DNA from 2 places in the Alishewanella sp. SMS8 genome. Region 2 is predicted to be linked to the other one. Evidence: predicted binding sites of a transcription regulator. Region 2 holds the regulator's gene; the other holds the start of a gene.
What was found. The regulator FNR, encoded in region 2, switches genes on or off when oxygen is low (the NO sensors DNR and NnrR bind a similar motif). The targets are predictions, from matches to a motif close to TTGATCTAGATCAA.
Positions count from the first base shown of each region.

Region 1: ORJ01_RS08505 (OmpW family protein) is a predicted target of FNR. The motif match lies at 3,291-3,304, and genes of this name have one in related genera.

Region 1 is NZ_JAPJEA010000002.1:200,326-206,558, reverse strand. Features, by position in the region: gene ORJ01_RS08515 (histone deacetylase family protein) at 1-497, opposite strand, end outside; gene ORJ01_RS08510 (bifunctional acetyl-CoA hydrolase/transferase family protein/GNAT family N-acetyltransferase) at 497-2,341, opposite strand; gene ORJ01_RS08505 (OmpW family protein) at 2,489-3,184, opposite strand; gene ORJ01_RS08500 (DUF3300 domain-containing protein) at 3,331-4,923, opposite strand; gene ORJ01_RS08495 (lysophospholipid acyltransferase family protein) at 5,040-6,233, opposite strand, start outside.
Region 2 is NZ_JAPJEA010000001.1:157,412-170,141, reverse strand. Features, by position in the region: gene ORJ01_RS00835 (glucosaminidase domain-containing protein) at 1-804, shown strand, start outside; gene ttcA (tRNA 2-thiocytidine(32) synthetase TtcA) at 1,005-1,925, opposite strand; gene uspE (universal stress protein UspE) at 1,994-2,926, opposite strand; gene fnr (fumarate/nitrate reduction transcriptional regulator Fnr) at 3,024-3,728, opposite strand; gene ORJ01_RS00815 (sulfite exporter TauE/SafE family protein) at 3,764-4,438, opposite strand; gene ccoS (cbb3-type cytochrome oxidase assembly protein CcoS) at 4,428-4,607, opposite strand; gene ORJ01_RS00805 (heavy metal translocating P-type ATPase) at 4,604-6,991, opposite strand; gene ORJ01_RS00800 (FixH family protein) at 7,000-7,485, opposite strand; gene ccoP (cytochrome-c oxidase, cbb3-type subunit III) at 7,552-8,526, opposite strand; gene ORJ01_RS00790 (cbb3-type cytochrome c oxidase subunit 3) at 8,519-8,701, opposite strand; gene ccoO (cytochrome-c oxidase, cbb3-type subunit II) at 8,707-9,315, opposite strand; gene ccoN (cytochrome-c oxidase, cbb3-type subunit I) at 9,327-10,754, opposite strand; gene ORJ01_RS00775 (hypothetical protein) at 11,039-11,464, shown strand; gene ORJ01_RS00770 (D-hexose-6-phosphate mutarotase) at 11,549-12,400, opposite strand; gene gap (type I glyceraldehyde-3-phosphate dehydrogenase) at 12,499-12,730, opposite strand, start outside.

The sequences.
Region 1 (6,233 bases), on a different contig from region 2:
TGGTGGACATCAAAATCGACAATGGCTATACGGGATAAACCATAGTGATTGAGTGCATGTTCAGCGGCTACCGCAATATTGTTAATTAAACAAAAGCCCATGGCTTGCTCACGGGTGGCATGATGGCCAGGTGGGCGGATGGCACAAAATGCTTGTTCATTGTTGCCCGCCATAACACGGTCGACCGCATTGATACCACTTCCTGCGGCATGCATGGCGGCTTCAAGGCTTTTCGGGCTCATCACGGTGTCAGGATCTAACCAAATATGCCCCTCGGTCGGCGCTTTGGCAAAAAGCTCATCCACATAATGTTTACCATGGGCTAAATACAAACTTTCACGACTGGCTGGGGTGGCATCGAACTGCATAACCACATATTCCATTCCCGAGCGGATGATTTGATCATTAATGGCCGACAGCCGTTCACCGCACTCGGGGTGTTCGACGCCGTTGTCATGGTAATAACAGCTGGGATGACTAAAAATGGTAATAGCCATCAGTTTTCTCCTTTACCTGGGATGGTTAATTTTAAATAGACTTCTGTGGGGTCGTCACTTTTTAAACGCACAAAACCGGCATTTTCAAACACTTTTAGCATGGGTTTATTTTCAGAACGAACAAAAGCCTGCATGGAGTTAAGGCCTCGGCTGGTTGCAATATTGATCATCTCGGCCAATAAGCGTTTAGCCATACCACGGCCTTGTAATACTTCGCGAGTCACGAAGGCCACTTCGCAGCTATCTTCATTTGGGATCAGGTAATAACGTCCCACCGCTTGGATCTCCACCACCGAGCCTTTTTGTTTCACAATACACAAAGCCAAGTCTTTTGATTGATCAACGCTCACTAAGGTACAGGATTTTTCTCTGCTCATTTGTGTTGGCACAGAGTTGTAGCGCATTTGCAGCGTTTCTTTGGTGTGCGAATAAAAGAATTCTTGCAGGCGACGCTCATCAGAGGGGTTTAGTGGCCGAATATCAAATTTTTCGCCATTAAAGGTTAACTCTTTAAAGCCTACTGGGCCAAGCTCAGGGACATCGACCGGTGTTTGTAATTGATAATGCGGTACCCAATAATTTTTGCGAACTTCTGCTAATAACTGATTACGAAACTTTGGGTGTGCCACTCGAATTAACTCAAGCGCGCGCTCACGAATACTTTTACCGCGCAGTGAAGCAACCCCAAACTCGGTGACCACATAATGCACATGCGCACGGGTGGTGACTACGCCGGCGCCTTCTTTGATATGTGGCACTATGCGCGAAATGGTGCCGTTTTTCGCGGTAGAGGGCAGGGCGATAATCGGTTTACCGCCTTGGCTCATGGAAGCACCGCGGCTAAAATCGACCTGCCCCCCGACGCCACTGTAAAACATATGGCCAATCGAATCAGAAACAATCTGACCGGTCAGATCCACTTCAATCGCGCTGTTAATCGACACCATGCGATCGTTGCGGGCAATATTAATCGGTGAGTTAACATATTCGCTGGGATAAAAACCGATATGAGGGTTTTTATCGACAAAGTCGTATAGCTTTTTTGTGCCCATACAAAAGCTGGTGACGCTTTTGCCCGGGTGAAAGGTTTTACGCCGATTATTAATCACGCCTTTTTTAATCAAATCTAAAGCGCCATCGGTTAATAACTCGGTATGTAAGCCTAAATCTTTGTGATTGCTTAAATAACGTGTGACCGCCGCGCAAATTTTGCCGACACCAATTTGGATGGTGGCGCCATCTTCGACCAGTAGTGATACATATTGGCCGATCCGCTCGGTGCGCGCATCTAATTCGGGTGGTTCGATTTCCGGTAAGGCTTGTTCGGCATAGAAGAACGCATCAATGTCATCTTTATGTATAAAGGATTGGCCATAGGTTGTTGGCATCGCTGGGTTAACTTGCGCGATAACTATTTTGGCGGCTTTCGCTGCAGCCGAAATGACATCGACTGCAACCCCTAACGAGTGATAACCGTGCTCATCAGCAGGGCTGACCATAATTAATGCCGCATCTAAAGGTAAAATACCGTCCGTGAACAACGCCGGGATGTCGGTCATAAAGCAGGGGGTATAATCGGCACGCCCTTCTGCGACCGCTTGGCGAATAGTATGACCGCCGATAAATAGGGTATTTACTTTGAACAGATGCTGAAATTCGGGAGAGGCCCAACGGTTGTCAGAGAAGGTCACCAATTGCACAATTTCAATATCGTGCAGACTTTTGGCATTAGCAATTAAGTCGTCAATTAATAACGTGGGGACCGCAGCATGCGAGCCAATAAAAATACGGCTACCGGATTTTAATAACTGTTGCCAATTCAATGAAATGGTTTTTTGCGCCATGTGAACTCCGCAGCGAAAATGCTAGACCTTACTGTAGTCTAGATTGTGCAGCGGGAACAGACCCAACTTTGGTCGGATGCAGCTGGCTGCAGCCTTTGGTGAACCTGCTGGCAAGCGCCAGCAGGAGAGGTTTATCGTTTGAAGATATTATAAGGTCCAGCGTAAGCCAATCATCGCAACAAGCGGATCAATATTGACATCCACTTGTTGAATGGTATTACCTTGTACTCGAACTTGCGCATCGGTATCGATGTCCATTTTACTGATCATCAGATGCAGCCCTAAGTTTTCGGAGAACTTCACATTAACGCCGGCTTGCGCCGCTAAACCCCAAGAGTTTTTTAGTTTGATGGTTACCGCATCACCATTGTTCGCCGCACCTAAAGCCACCAAGGTTGTCACTAATTGTTGATCGGCTTCGGTATTAAAAAAGTTAGTGTAATTCACCCCTAAACCAACAAAGGGTTGAATGAGATCGCTTCCTATATCAAAGTGGTATTGCGCTAATAGCGTCGGGGGTAAATGTTTGGTTTTGCCAATGTTTAAACCGTCCAAGGCGCCATCTCCACTCATTTTATGCGTAAATGGGGTGGCCGCAATCAGTTGTACTGCCCAATTGTTTTCAAATTTATAATCGAACGTTAAGCCAAGTTGGGTATTGTTGTTAACTTTAACGCCGGTAGAGCCTGCAGGTAAACCGGCAACGCTTTCCACAACATCAAGATGGCTACTGCTATCGTTTGGCTGCACACTAATTGCACCCACATTGACAGAAAAATCAGCTAAGGCGGTGCCACTGAATAGGGTTAAACTTAAGGCTACTGCGGTGAAGATTGCTTTCATGGTGTTCTCCAGATAATTAACTGGCGCTATTGTGCGCTGTTCGTCTGCAGATACTTTGGGCTGGATCAAAAAAGCCTGTCGGTAGACAGGCTTTTTGGTTGGCAGTTTGTTTTAAATCAATAAAAAGGCCGCCTCTAATTAATTTGTTATTGACGAGATGAATTGGCCTCGACTCGGGCAGACTGATTAGCTTCTGGGCGCTGCCGGATCCGCTGTTCTTGCACGGGCCGTGCGCGTTGTTCTTGCACTGGACGTGTTACAGGTTGCACACGCTGCTCTGGCGCACTGCGATTAAGCGATGGCATGCGTTGTTCTTGCACTTGTCGTGTTACCGGTTGTACGCGTTGCTCTGGCGCATTGCGATTAACCGATTGCATACGTTGTTCTTGCACAGGCCGGGTTACGGGCTGTATGCGTTGCTCTGGCGCATTGCGGCTTAAGACACTTTTAATGCGTTGTTCCTGTTCAGCGCGGTTAATCGGTTGGATGCGTTGCTCAGGTGCATTTCGTCTCATCGACTGCGGCTGTTGTACGTTAGGTGTGGCACGCTCAATCGGTTGGATCCGCTGTTCATTGTGGCGATTAAAGGGTTGTATGCGTTCAGAGCCTACTCTGTCTTGCTGGCCTTTTACCTGAGAGGTCACAGGCGCAGTGATCGGTTGGGTCCGTTGCTCATTCTCTGCCCACTTTTCAGCAATCCGGCCTGTGTTGCGTTCTCGCTCATTCGGTCGGGTTGTCGACGCATTGCTGCGCTGCGCTTGACGAGCCGCTTCTTGTTCACGTCTTACATTACTTTGACGTAAACGACTGTCGGCAGGGATAAAGCTTCCGACGTTTTGTTCAGGCTGTACATTCGGACGATTAGAATGCTTTCGCTCGTCACGCCAGTGGTTATTGCGGTGTACGATCTGGGGTTGACGATAATACACACCCCGGCGATGGTATTGATCATGTTGCCAGCGGGGAGCCTGGTGGAAATGCTGACGCTTAGGGTAATAGCGTGGGGGTTCATAATAGTAGTTGTGTTGCACGACGACATGGCGATGCTGCCAATCGAAGATGCTGAAATAAAATGATGGCCGGATCTGAAAACCCGAGCCCCAGTAAAAGCTCACTTGATTGCGGTATGCAGCTGGGCCATGCCAATAAACCGGTGGATGGGTAGGCCACCACCAGTTACCATAGACAACGCGGGTGTCGTAGTAGGGCACATAAATCACTTCGCGCCGCGCCGGTTCAATCACAATCACCTCACGCTGACGTTCTACGATGACATGTTCACTATTACGCAGTGAACCTTGCGCATAGGCGCGTTCACGTAAACGTTGGATACTGGCTAATAAGGCTGCTTCGTCGGTTAAAAAGGCTTCACCAAGTTGCTGTGTCCACTGCAGATCTTCATTTAAGCGGTTTAGCAATTGAGGAAAGGCCGTTAACGCTTGAACGCTAGGATCCCAATCTTGTAAGCTCGCTGCTTCAACCGCCATTTCTGCCGTAAGGTTGGGGTTTTGTTCTAACCAACGTGCCGCTTGCACCACTTCTAATGGATAGGTGGCGGCGATCAGCACATGCGTCAGTACACTGTCGGGATACAGGGCCACTGGGGCCAGCATTTGATCAAATTCTGCATCACTGATTTGCACAGTGGCATTGCTACTTTTCGTTTGCGAAGCACAGCCTGTGCTCACTAATAGCAGGGTGAGCAATAACACCGATTGCAAAGCTCGATAGACTTGCATAATTCCTCCTCAGTGCTGCGTTTGGCAACTGGCCCACAACACTCTTTGGTGTAGCATACACTCAAGTTATAAAGGAAGATGGCTGAATCTTGGCTGAACTTTAAACAATCTTAGCACTAGTCTAGATATCGAGCGCGTTTAGTTGCTGTTACTAAGGATAAATCGACTAACACTAAGCCATCAACACAATTGGCAAACTCAGGATCAATGCCAAAAGCTAAAAACGTTGTGCCACCCGGGGTGCAAAGCTCACTGTATTGCTTATATAGCGTAGGTACACTGACTTTCATATTCGCTAGTAAATGTTTTAATTGGCTAAAGTCTGCAGCATAGTCGTTACCTGTAAAATGTTGGGCTAATTGCTGCACCGTTGGCGCCGCTAATGGGTAAGGACGTTTCGCTTCAGCGCTTGGTAGAGCAGACCCAAAATACAAACCATAGAAATACACTAATAAATCTCTGGCCGGTACGGGATAGCTATTTGACAAACTCACGCCGCCAAATAAATAACGCACCTGCGGATTTTGTTTTAAATAGGCACCAATGCCATACCATAAATATTCTAGGCTGCGCTTACCCCAATAGCGTGGTTGCACAAAACTTCGACCTAACTCTAAACCCTGAGCTAAGTAAGGCTGCATGGACGGAGAAAACTGAAATAAGGTTTGGGTATATAAGCCTGTTGGCCCTTGTTCTGCTAATACCTTGTTAGTATCAGCCAAGCGGTAAGCGCCTACAATTTCTAAATCTTCGTTATCCCATAACAGTAAATGAGCATAGTGGCTGTCAAAGCGATCAATATCTCGGCGTTGGCCGGTGCCTTCCCCGACAGCTCGAAAAGCTAATTCTCTTAAGCGTCCTATTTCCCGCATGATGGGCGAGCTTTGTTGATGTTGATATAAGTAAATTAATTTCCCATCACGGGTTTCACCCAACCGTTGGCACTGACTTATTGCCTTTTTTAATACTGCTCTTGGTTCAGGCCGTGCTATCGCGGTTTGCGTGATGAAAAGTGAGGGGCGATCGGTAGCAAGCCGGTATAGCTGCTTTTTGAACAGTTTTACTTTTACTGGAACCGGCAATGATAACTGGCTAAAGCTATTACAGGGGATTTGTTCGCCAATACGAACCGCCATGGTTTTTCCTTTTTGTTTAAACATCTCTCTTACCAGTAACATGCTGGCTAGGGGTTTGTATAAAGCTGAGGCAGCATAAAAAACCCATGAATTTCGTGCGGTCAGATGCAGTGGGACTATTGGTGCATTAGCCTGGCTGGCTAAGCGTAAAAAGCCACTGTGCCATTTACCATC
Region 2 (12,730 bases):
AGCCAACTCGAACCATTAAAAGAAAGCGATTCGCTCGAGTCTTTCGAGCAATGGCAGATCCCAACTCGGCTGTCTGCATTATCGCAGGCTGATCAGAAAAAACTGCTACAGCGGTTGGCTTATCCTCGCTCTGAAATTCCCGCTCGGCCGTTACCCGACTTTAATGCCATTACGGATGTCCGTAAAAAGAAAAAAGCTTTTTTTGATTATTTGCGCCCTCACGTGCGTCGCGAAAATCAACGCTTGCTGTTATTGCGCGAGCAATTATTAGAAATTGAAGATAAAAAGCGTAAGAATATGCGCTTACATATCGACGAATATGCCTTTCTTTATAGTTTGTATGATGAGTTCCGCTTAGATATTACTGAAACGGATATGGCATCGCTGCAAGAATTACTGTTGCGCGTGGATATTATTCCGGAGAGTTTAGTCTTAATGCAGGCAGCCAATGAGTCGGCTTGGGGCACTAGTCGTTTTGCCGTGGAAGGCTATAACTTTTTTGGGCAATGGTGCTTTCGGGAGGGCTGTGGCCTCGTGCCATTAAATCGTGCTGAAGATCAGTTTCACGAAGTGGCCCGATTTGAAGATGCCGCCGCAGCGATTAGCAGTTATTTTTATAATCTGAATACTTTTCATACCTATGAGTCGTTACGCCAAATCCGCTGGAAGTTGCGTGAAGAGGATCGCCCCATACGTGGTGAAGCATTGGCGCATGGGTTGCATGCTTATTCTGAACGTGGTGAAGAGTACATCGAAGAGATAACCGCCATGATCCGTTATAATCGACGTTTTTTAGAAGATTAAGCTGATTGCTATTTCCTGCGCTGCGATGTGCTGTTGGGTATGGTTTTAGCTGGACATCACAGCTAAGAAGCCAAGTGCGCATAAGCCAAGGTGCAGCATGGTTATCAAAGGCAGGCTGGCATATCGCGCTGCAATGCCGATGTGAAAAGCTGCGCTCTAACAGCATGATGCCAAGTTAAAGCGCAGAGATAATCAAGGAGCTAGTTTAACTCGACCGCTTGTAGCAGCGGCTGCTCATCTTCGTTATCTATTTCTAAGCCAACCGGAATGCTGGGGATGGTCGCTTTATCAAATGCTAAATCACCCTCAGTCGCTAAAGCGTCACCCTTCGTCAGCCCTGCGAAATTAAACAGCGATTTATCTGCTAAATGTGATGGCACGATGTTTTGCATGGCTTGAAACATGGTCTCGATGCGCCCAGGAAAGCGTTTATCCCAATCTTGCAGCATTTCTTTGACCACTTGGCGCTGCAGGCCGTCTTGTGAGCCACAAAGGTTACAAGGGATGATCGGAAACTCACGCGCGACAGCGTATTTTTCAATGTCTTTTTCTTTGCAATAAGCTAAAGGTCGGATCACGATATGTTCACCGTTGTCACTGACCAGTTTAGGCGGCATCGATTTCATCTTGCCACCATAAAACATGTTTAAAAACAGGGTTTCAAGCATATCATCACGATGATGGCCTAATGCAATTTTAGTGGCGCCCAGCTCTTTTGCAGTACGATATAAAATGCCCCGGCGCAAACGTGAACACAGCGAACAGGTGGTTTTACCCTCTGGAATTTTATCTTTGACTATCGAGTAGGTATCTTCAGTAACAATCAGATATTCAATACCCAGCTGGTTTAAATACTGAGGTAATACCTCAGCAGGGAAGCCAGGTTGTTTTTGATCGAGGTTAACGGCAATAAGGCTAAAATTTACCGGCGCGGATTGCTGTAAATTCATCAGGATATCGAGCATGGTGTAAGAGTCTTTGCCGCCAGAAAGGCAGACCATGATCTTATCACCTTCTTCAATCATGCCGAAATCAGCAATGGCTTGACCCACACCCCGGCGCAATCTTTTGTGTAATTTGTTCAGATTGTATTGAGCTTTTGCTTGTGCTGCGTGCGACATCAGTAACTACCCGCCAGAAAAAAGGCGCTCATTATACCCAACCTCGCGCCTTTACCAAAGTCTGATAATTAGCTTTTTTCAAGCGGACAAATAAAGTCAGCCGGTTTCATGGCTAATACATCGCAATCTAGGCGGTCGATGACATGTTCAGCGGTATTACCAATGATCGCCGCGGATAAGCCCGTACGCCCAATAGTGCCGATAATGACCATTTCGGCATCCAGCTTTTTGGCCAGTTTCGGGATCACGTCTTCGGGCATACCTTCTAACACATGACATTGCTCGTTACTAATTTGATGTTTTTCGGCCAGACTTAATATCGCATCTTTATGATGGCGGCGAAGGGTGTCATTGTATTCTTGTGGATTAAACTCGGGGATCTCAATCGCGATATTCACCGGGGTGCCGGGATAGGCATTGACTAAATGCACCTTAGCATCGAGTAATTGCGACATTTGTTGTGCTTTGTGGATCACCCGTTGATTTAATGACAGGTGATGTTCTTGCTCACTACCCGCATTAACGGCAGCAATGATATTGCCTTTAGCAGGCCATGCATGATCTTTAACTAACAATACTGGGCAAGGACATTTACGCAAAATATGCCAATCGGTCGGCGTAAAAATCATCGATTTTAAAACATCATGATCATGCGTCCCTTTGATCACCAGATCATAATCATTATCTAAGACGGTTTTCACCACGGCTTCAAAGGGGCGATTGTGCCAAACCACGTGCATTTTGATGTTTAAACCCAAGGCGCTGGGTTGTTCTAAAAAGGTTTTGACCCAAAGCTCGCGATCTTTAATCACCGACTGTTTCATCGATTCGCGCTCGTCACCCGATAACATGGTGGTCATCTCGTAAGAGAATTCATAAACACTAAGAAAAGCGGTCAGTTGACAGCCTTGTTTGCGGGCAAGTTCGATGGCTCTATCGAGCGCTTTTTGCTCATCAGCGCTCGGATCTAAAACCACTAACACATTATTGTAAATAGACATTAAAGCTTCCCTCTTAAGTCAATCAGCTTATCTAAGTGTAGACCAAGATAAGCGATTAATAGGGATTTATGTTTGTGCTATATCAAGTTAAAGGGAGTTAACATTGGCCTGAAAGCGCGGTTAAGCTGGGGGCATCCAAAATGGTGATAAGCTTGCCATCAACTTGAATGATTTCATCTTTGTGCATTTTACTCAGCAAACGGCTGATGGTTTCTACGGTCAAGCCCAAATAATTACCAATGTCGCTGCGGGTCATACTGAGCCGGAAGGCTTTTTCAGAAAAACCACGATTGCCATAACGAGAAGCCAAATGATTTAAAAAAGTTGCCAATTTTTGCTCTGCGGTTTTACGATTTAACAGCAACATCATTTGTTGATCAGATTGAATATCTTGGCTCATTAAACGCATCATTTGCTGGCGTAGTTTAGGTAATTGACTTAACAGATTTTCAAGGTTTTGATAGGGTATTTCACAAATCATACCGGTTTCTAAGGCTTCAGCATAGCTGGCATGTTTTTCAGTATTGATGGCGTCAAAACCAATGACATCGCCAGGTAAATGAAAGCCGGTGATTTGCTGCTCACCTTGTGAGGTGAGCGTGAAGGTTTTAAAAGAGCCCGTGCGGATGGCATATAGCGATTTAAGCTCGTTACCGCTTTCAAACAACATATCGCCTTTGTGCAAAGGGCGCTTTCGCTGAATGATATCATCAAGTTTGCTCATTTCTTGCTCACTGAGCGAAAACGGTAAACACAGCTGACTAAAACCGCAATCCTGACAATTTATAGCTGAACGTTGCATCACACACACCCTTTTACCCTTAATAGGGTAACAGCTTAAAAAACTAGTCTATGCAAAGCAAGCCATATCGTGTAAAAACCATAAACCGCTAACAGTAATGCCGCACTGTAACGAAACCATAGTTGGTTTTTTAGTTTGACTAGGCTATTAGCCGCGGAGCCAAATACCAGTAACGCAGGTAAGGTGCCGACGCCAAAAAGTAACATGATCAGTGCACCGCTACTGGCACTGCCGCTGGCTAAACTCCAACTAAGGGTTGAATAAACCAAACCACAAGGCAAAAAGCCCCATAACATGCCATAGCTTAGGGCTTTAACACTGCTATCAAGCGGTAATAAGCGCTTCGTATAAGGTTGGATAAAGCGCCACAAACCTTGCCCTGCGCGCTCTAAACGCGTTAAACCAAACCAAAGCCGGGCAATATACAGCGCCATTGCCAGTAATAATAAGCCGGCCAATAAACGCAACCCAATAAAAGTGGCTCCGGTAATGCCCATGGCGGTCGCACCAAAATAACCGACCAAGCCACCAAAGCAGGTATAGGTAATCAAGCGGCCAAGGCTTAACAACAATTGTAAGCGAAACTTTTGCCAAGCACTTTGGGCCGGCATGGCAAATTGCAAGGCGGCAACAATACCACCGCACATGACTAAACAATGGCTGCTGCCTAAAAAACCAATCAGCAGCGCCGCGACATAATCAATGTTCATCAGGCTTGTTCGGTGGTATCACTTTGGGCTTATCTTCGTCGAACAAGATACTTAAGCCTTCTTTTTCTAAATCTTCAAATTGCTTTGAGCGCACCGCCCAAAAGAAGATACCGATGCCAATAGCCACAAACAGGATGGCAATCGGGATCAGTACATAGATAATGCTCATTTTTTCAGTAACCTCAATGAATTGGATACCACTAACAGCGAGCTAAACGACATGCCAATCACGGCAATGTAAGGGGAAACAAAACCCGCAACGGCTAAAGGGATAATAACCAGATTGTAGCCCACTGACCAGCCAAGGTTCTGCTTGATCACCCGGGAGGTTTGTTTGCCACCTTGAAGAAGGTTTTGTAATAAGCGTAAATCGGCTTTTAAAAATACCACATCTGCTTGGTTTTTCGATAAATCGGTGCCAGATTGCACCGCAACTGAAATATGCGCAGCGTTAAAGCTCGGACTATCGTTAATACCGTCACCCAGCATCAGCACTTTGGCACCTGTTGCGATTAATTGTTGGATCTCGGTGACTTTATCTTCAGGGCTGCAGCCTTTGTGCATAAAGTCGAGTTTTAATGCTGCGGTTAATTGTTCTGCTTGTACCGAGTGATCACCGGTTAACATCCCCAGTTTATAGCCTTGCTGCTGAAGTTGCTGAATTAACGCCGTCGCTTCTTCGCGTAATTTATCTACAAGTTTTAACTTAGCTTGCAGTTGGTTATCAAGAGTAAAATACACCTGCCATTCTGGCTCTGCTGGTACGCCACAAAATTGTGCGCTGCCCACTTTGAGTTGCTGGCCTTGCCAACGAGCACGAATACCGGCGCCAATGGCTACCTGTACGTCGTTTAATGTTAGGGGCTGCGTTAAATACGGCGCAAAGGCCCGGGCAATCGGATGCTCAGAATATTGTTCTAAATTGGCCACTAAGTTAAGTAAATCGGTTTCAGCTAGGGTAGGGTTGACCCTGTGCACCTGTTGTAAGCTAAATTTACCTTCAGTTAAGGTGCCGGTTTTATCTACCACGATATGGCTAATGTTGGGTAAAACCTCAAGCACTTGAGCATTTTTAATCAGCACGCCTTGTCGATTTAATCTGGCCAAGGCACAGGTTATCGCCGTGGGGGTCGCTAAGCTAAGGGCGCAAGGGCAGGTGGCAACTAACACCGATAGGGTGACCCAAAATGCGCGGCTAGGATCCCACCAGAAATACCAAAGTAAGAAAGTGAGCAGGGCGATCACCAATAAACGCTCGACAAAATACTTGGCTAATTGGTCGGTTTTTTCGACTAGTTTCGGTTTTTGGCTCAGCGTCAGTTGTTGTAATTGAATGATTTGACCCAAGCGCGAATGGGCTAAAACTCGGCTTACTTGAACCTGTAATAAACCATCGTGATTAACGCTACCGGCCAATACTGTATCGCCAATTGTTTTACTGATCGCGCGATATTCACCGGTTAACATCGACTCATCAACTGAGCTTTGCCCGTCTTTTACTATGCCATCGGCGGGCAGGGTTTCACCGGCTTTAACTAAGATGATATCGCCCGTTTGTAAGCGCCGAGCCGATGTGGGCTGTGGCCCTTGCTCGGTGTGTAGGGTGGCCGTAACCGGCATGATTTTTAATAAATTACTGGTCGCTTCGCGGGCTTGCGCACGGGCGCGGAATTCAAAGAATTTGCCTAATTGCAGCAAGAAGGTAAACATGCAAACGGATTCAAAATACACTTCGCCGGTTTGCATCGCGGTGGCATACGCAGATGCAAAAAAGGTGTAATACAGGGCCAGCGTAACCGGCACGTCCATATTCATTTGTCGTGCCTTAATACTGCGCCAAGCACTGACTACAAAAGGTTTAGCGGCATACAGCACCACAGGGATCGTTAAAAGCAAACTGATCCAACGCAGATAGCCTTCATGGGCTGTTTCAATGCCAGTGTATTCACCAAAATACAGCGCAAAAGCCAGCATCATCACTTGCATAGTTAAAATGCCGGATACCGCGAGCCGCTTGAGATAACGATTAAGCTCGAGTTTGAATTTGTGCTCTTCTTGATCGGCCACAAAGGGACTGGCTTGATAACCAATATCGTTGATACGTTGTAAAATAGCGCTGAGTGACAGCTGTTTACTATCAAATCGCAGCAACGCTCGCTGGGTTGAGGCATTAATGCTCACACTGTGGAGCTGAGGTAGTTTGCGAAGTTGTTTTTCGATAAGCCAAGCACAAGCTGCACAGCTCATACCACTGATGGACAATTCAATATCGGTTAGCTCATTATGCTGCTGACTAATATCGGCTAACACCGCCTCGTTATCAAATTGGCTTAATTCGGCGCTGAGATCCAAAGGTAGAGCATCGATCTTAGTGGCTGCAGCCGTTCGAAAACGATAATAATCGGCAAGACCATTACTAAAGATAGTATCAGCGACGGCTTGGCAGCCAGCACAGCAAAAATAATGTTCTTGCCCGTCAACGTTTAAAGTAAAACGATCGCCAGTGTGTACCGTTTCATGGCAATGAAAACACCTCACTGCTGCCACAGCCATTATCCTTCTTAATAACCCAGTTTAATTTCTTGTTCTGCCGGCAGTGTTAAGTTGGCGCGCAGTCGCCATTCTTCGGATTTGTCTGATACGGTTAAACGCCAGCGGCCGTTTGGCGTGATCGGTAATGTTGCCACATACAGTAGCTCGCCACTGCGTTCGGCATCAACCGCAAAATCATGTGCGCCTAGGGTAGGGTGGTAAAAATCAAGATGAATAGTTTCACCCAATACTTGGTTTTCAGTAAATCGAATGACCGCCCGGTTACCGGCGACTAAAATACGTGCATCCATATTGCGCAGGGCGGCTTCGCGATATTTCGCCAGTTGCATATTGATACTTTTACCGGCTTGATAATAGTCGTCAATGACGATCTCAGGCTTATGCTGCTGCATCACCACAACGGTGTGAACGGCTTTTAATGCGGTAACCACAGGGATGGCGATTAACACCCAGGTCCAAGCGTATTTATACCAGGGTTTAGTATCTTCTTGCATAACTCACCTCGTTCATAAAACTAAGCCCCTTTACGGGGCTTAGTGCGCTTCGGATTGCTGTGCGGTTTAGCGCAAGTCTTCCGGATTTGACAGTCGGTACACATAAGCCGTTAGGATATGCACCTTGTCTTCGCCTAACGTTGTTTTAAAGGCTGGCATAACACCGTAACGACCTAAACGCAGTGTTTCTTCGATAGTGGCTGAAGAACCGCCATACAACCAAATGTTATCCGTTAGGTTAGGGGCACCGAAAGGTAAGTTGTGCGCAACGCTACCACGACCATCAACACCGTGACAGGCAGCACACATACCAAATTTCGCTTTACCGGCTTCGGCATCTTTTTCGTTAACAGCACGACCTGATAACTGCAGAACATAAGCAGTCATCTCTTTGATGCCTTGGTCACCTAGTGCGGCTTCCCAACCCGGCATGGCGGCTTTACGACCGTGCAATAAGGTTTCTTTGATCTTGTCTGCTGTGCCACCATATAACCAATCGTTGTCGGTTAAATTTGGGAAGCCACGTTGGCCGCGCCCATCAGAACCATGACATAAGGCACAGTTTTGTAAGAACAAGCGCTGGCCAATCTTTAAGGCTTCTGGATCGTAGGCTAGGTCCAACACGTCGCGCTGAGCAAATTGTTGAAATACGGGGCCATAAACTTCATCAGCTTTAACCACTTCCATATCTAACTGTACGTTACGGCCTTCAGCTTGCGCTTGTAATACCGCTTGGCGAGATTCTTCCAAAGATTTGATACCTTGGTTAGAGCTGGTCCAACCTAAGAAACCTTTGTAATTACCTAAACCTGGATAGGCGGCTAAGTAAAACACCGACCAGACTAAGGTGGCAAGGAACATGTAAGTCCACCATTTTGGTAGTGGGTTGTTAAATTCCTTTAAGCCATCCACTTCGTGATCAGTGGTCTCATCTTCAGGCACACCGACATAGTTTTTTAAGTTCCACATGATCAGGACTAAACACAGCACCAATACTGGGATGGTTAGTACCCAAATCCAAAGACTCCAGAAGCTACTCATGCTCCGACTCCCGTTTAGAATGTTGTTTTTTTGATTCTGGCTCGTCATCAAAAACAAGGTTGGCTGCTTCATCGAAATCGGACTTACGTTTTTTACTGTAAGCCCAAATAACGAAAGCAACAAACGCGACGAACAGAATCACTGTCAGAATGCTATGAACTGTTGCAAATTCCATGGCGATTACTTTAAGGCTGTGCCCAGTGATTGCAGATACGCAATCAGGGCTTCCATTTCAGTTTTACCTTGCACTGCTTCAGCTGCACCAGCGATATCTTCATCCGTGTACGGCACGCCGAACTTACGGAATATTTCTAATTTTTTCGCGGTATACTTGCCATCAAGCAGGTTAGCATCTAACCACGGGTAACCTGGCATATTTGACTGTGGCACCACTGAACGTGGATCCATTAAGTGAGCATAATGCCAGTCGTCGCTATACCGTTGACCCACACGAGCTAAGTCTGGACCCGTCCGCTTGGAACCCCACAAGAATGGGTGTTCCCAAACACTTTCACCGGCAACAGAGTAGTGACCATAACGTTCTACTTCAGCACGGAATGGACGCACCATCTGGCTGTGACAGTTGGTACAACCTTCACGAATGAAGATATCACGACCTTCCATCTGCAGCGCTGTATAAGGCTTTAAGCCATCAATCGGTTGCGTGGTTTCTTCCATAAACATCAAAGGCGTAATTTGTACTAGGGTACCGAAGCTGATGGCGACGATAGTTAACACCCCTAACAAGCCCACGCTTTTTTCGACTTTTTCATGATGATTCTTTTGCATGGTCAGTCTCCTTAAGCCGTTGCAACTGCAGGCTGTGCAGCGGGATGTTTACTACTTACCGTTTTGTAGACGTTGTAGGCCATGATTAACATACCTGTTACAACGAATACACCACCGATAAAACGCATCAGATAGAAGGGCATAGAGGCTTCAAGGCTTTGTACAAAACTGTAAGTCAGGGTGCCGTCAGTGTTCACTGCACGCCACATCATGCCCTGCATAATACCGCTGATCCACATAGCAACGATGTAAAGTACCACACCGATAGTGTGTAACCAGAAGTGAGTGTTGACCAGTTTTACGCTGTACATACCGGCTTTATTAAAGACAGTAGGGATTAAGTGGTACATCGCGCCGATTGAAATCATCGCAACCCAACCCAAAGCACCTGAGTGCACGTGGCCGATAGTCCAATCAGTATAGTGCGATAATGCATTAACTGATTTGATTGCCATCATTGGGCCTTCAAACGTCGACATACCATAGAATGATAAGGAAACGATTAAGAAGCGTAAGATAGGGTCGGTTTTCAGTTTATGCCATGCGCCTGACAGGGTCATGATACCGTTGATCATACCGCCCCAGCTTGGTACGAATAAAATCACTGACATCACCATACCTAAAGACTGGGTCCAGTCTGGCAGGGCAGTGTAATGTAAGTGGTGTGGGCCTGCCCAAATATATAACGCAATCAGTGCCCAGAAGTGCACAATCGATAAGCGGTATGAGTAAACAGGGCGGCCTGATTGTTTAGGTACGAAGTAATACATCATCCCTAAGAAGCCTGCGGTTAATAGGAAGCCGACCGCATTGTGACCATACCACCACTGCACCATGGCATCGACGGCACCGGCATAAATGGAATAAGACTTAACTAAATTAAGTGGGATAACCATGCTGTTGACAATGTGCAGCGCAGCAACCGTGATAATAAAACCACCGTAGAACCAGTTAGCCACATAGATATGGCTGGTTTTACGTTTGGCTAAAGTACCAAAGAAAACAATCGCGAACGACACCCAAACGACAGTAATTAAAATATCGATTGGCCATTCTAGCTCGGCATATTCTTTACTTTGGCTAATACCCATCGGTAAGGTAACTGCCGCGGCAACAATAACCGCTTGCCAGCCCCAAAATGTAAACATGGCCAGCTTTTCAGCAAACAAACGGACCTGACAGGTGCGTTGCACAACATAATAACAAGTGGCGAACAAAGCACTGGTTCCGAACGCGAAGATAACCGCATTGGTGTGTAAGGGACGAAGACGGCTGTAGGTCAGCCACGGGGTGTCGAAGTTAAGCGCTGGCCAGTATAACTGGGCTGCAAGTAATACACCCACCACCATGCCAACAATACCCCATAATACGGTAGTGATGGCAAAGAGGCGGACAACGCTATAGTTGTATTCAACATTTAACGGTTTGGTCTGGCTCATGTTGAGTTCCGCTGCAGTTTTGCTGGTTACTAAATATACCACCTTGAGGTGGCCCTTCTTGTGATAGGTAGGTAGTATCGGCACACTATTCATTGTACCTAATCTTACCTACTATATTTGGCTCGAATGATACGAGTTTTACCGGTCAAAAGATAGGTAAAACAACCGTTTTTATGATGTAGAACAAAGTCACTGTTCAATTTATCATCGCTTTTCGGTTGCGCTGGTTTTTTTTATGCTGTTACGGTTAAAATAGTGTTTTAGCACAATCTAGTGGCAATAAATTGTTGATACGAACTGCGCTTAACGTTGTTATTTCTTTACTCTTTTTATTGGCGTTCACAGCTTGTCAACCACCTGCCAAGGATACCAGTCAGCTACTGTTGCTGCAAACCGCGACGCTGCAACTCACGCTCTCTCCAGAGCATGCACCTGTAGAAACCCCTTTACAGCTCCGTTTACAAAGCCAAAAGCCTTTACGAGCCATTAGTGGTGAGCTCCAAGGTATTTCCATGTATATGGGGCGCATTCCGCTAGTCTGGCGCCAGCAAGCAGCAGAACAGCCTGAGGCGTTAACCACTTGGCAGGCCGAGCTGTTCTTGGGCGCTTGTAGCGATCCAAATATGCAGTGGCAATTACAATTGATTTTGGATTATCAAGATGGTGAACGTGAACTGCATCAGCTGCAGTTCACCTCAAGTTGGCGCTAACGCTGTGACTCTGTCTTTGTTAACTTGCAGTGGGTTAGGGTTATCAATCTGCAGTTGTGCCGATTTAATTTGGCGCTAGTGCCGTTACTCTGTTTTTGTTAGCTGCAATGTCTGTGTTAACTGCAATGGGCTAGGGGTAGCAATCTGCAGTTGTGCCGTTTCCACGCAGACAAATTCTTGATAACCGTGATCAGGCAAATCCGCCATCGCTTTGCTACGTTCTGCTGCCGGGTTCCACAGCACGGTGCTGTCATGCCCTTGTTGGTCAATAAGTAGCTGATAGTGACCGCTTTGCATGCTTAATTGCGCTGCTGGCTCAAGATACACCCGATCAATTTCTTGATTAAACACGACGGGTTCCGCTTCAATAAAATGTTGTTGCCTAACCTTATCCATAAAACGCTGACCCAAACCCTGCACAGTGCAAGCGTTCAGGGAGGGCACTTGGAAATAGCTGTGTAAAGCCGCTTGTTGTAACATGGGTTCGTCACATTCGAGTGTGATACTCAGCTTATCGGCATAAAGTCGCAAGCAAAGCGTTAAGCTGAGTGTTTTAGCCCGATGTCCAGGCATATCATCGATACTGATGCTTAAGGTTAGGCTATTAAAGTCGCTGTGCGCTTGGCTGTCGATATAGGTCCACATTCTATTGCGCACTAACCCATGATTGGGTACGGCTTGCTGCTCTGGGTTTAATTTGGCTTCAATTGGACCAAACCAAGGCCAGCAAATCGGTACCCCCCCGCGTAGCGGTTGTTGTTGACGCCAGCTTGCAAGTGGCGATAACCACAGCGTTTCTTGCCCAGGTTGCGGTTGATAAGACAGTAAATGCCCACCATAAAGTGACACCACTAAACTGGCTTGCTGAAACTGTAAGCGATAACAGGGTAGATCGGTCAGATGGGCAAAACCCAATTGTGCGCTTGCGATTGACATGCTATTCCCCAACAACGGTGCTGTGATTATTAAAACGTTATTATAGGCTTAAACGCAAACAGCCAGCAAAGGCTGGCTGTTGTTGAAAAGCGTAAGGCTTAGAACTTCATTAATTCAACGGTGTTATCTAGCATACGGTTGCTAAAGCCCCACTCATTGTCATACCAGCTCATCACTTTGACTAAACGACCCAATACGCGTGTTTCAGTGGCATCAAAGATAGATGACATGGGGTTGTGGTTAAAGTCGATTGATACCAAAGGTAAATCGTTAACATGCAATACCTGATTCATCGGGCTGCTCGCAGCAGCTTGGCGAATAATATTATTC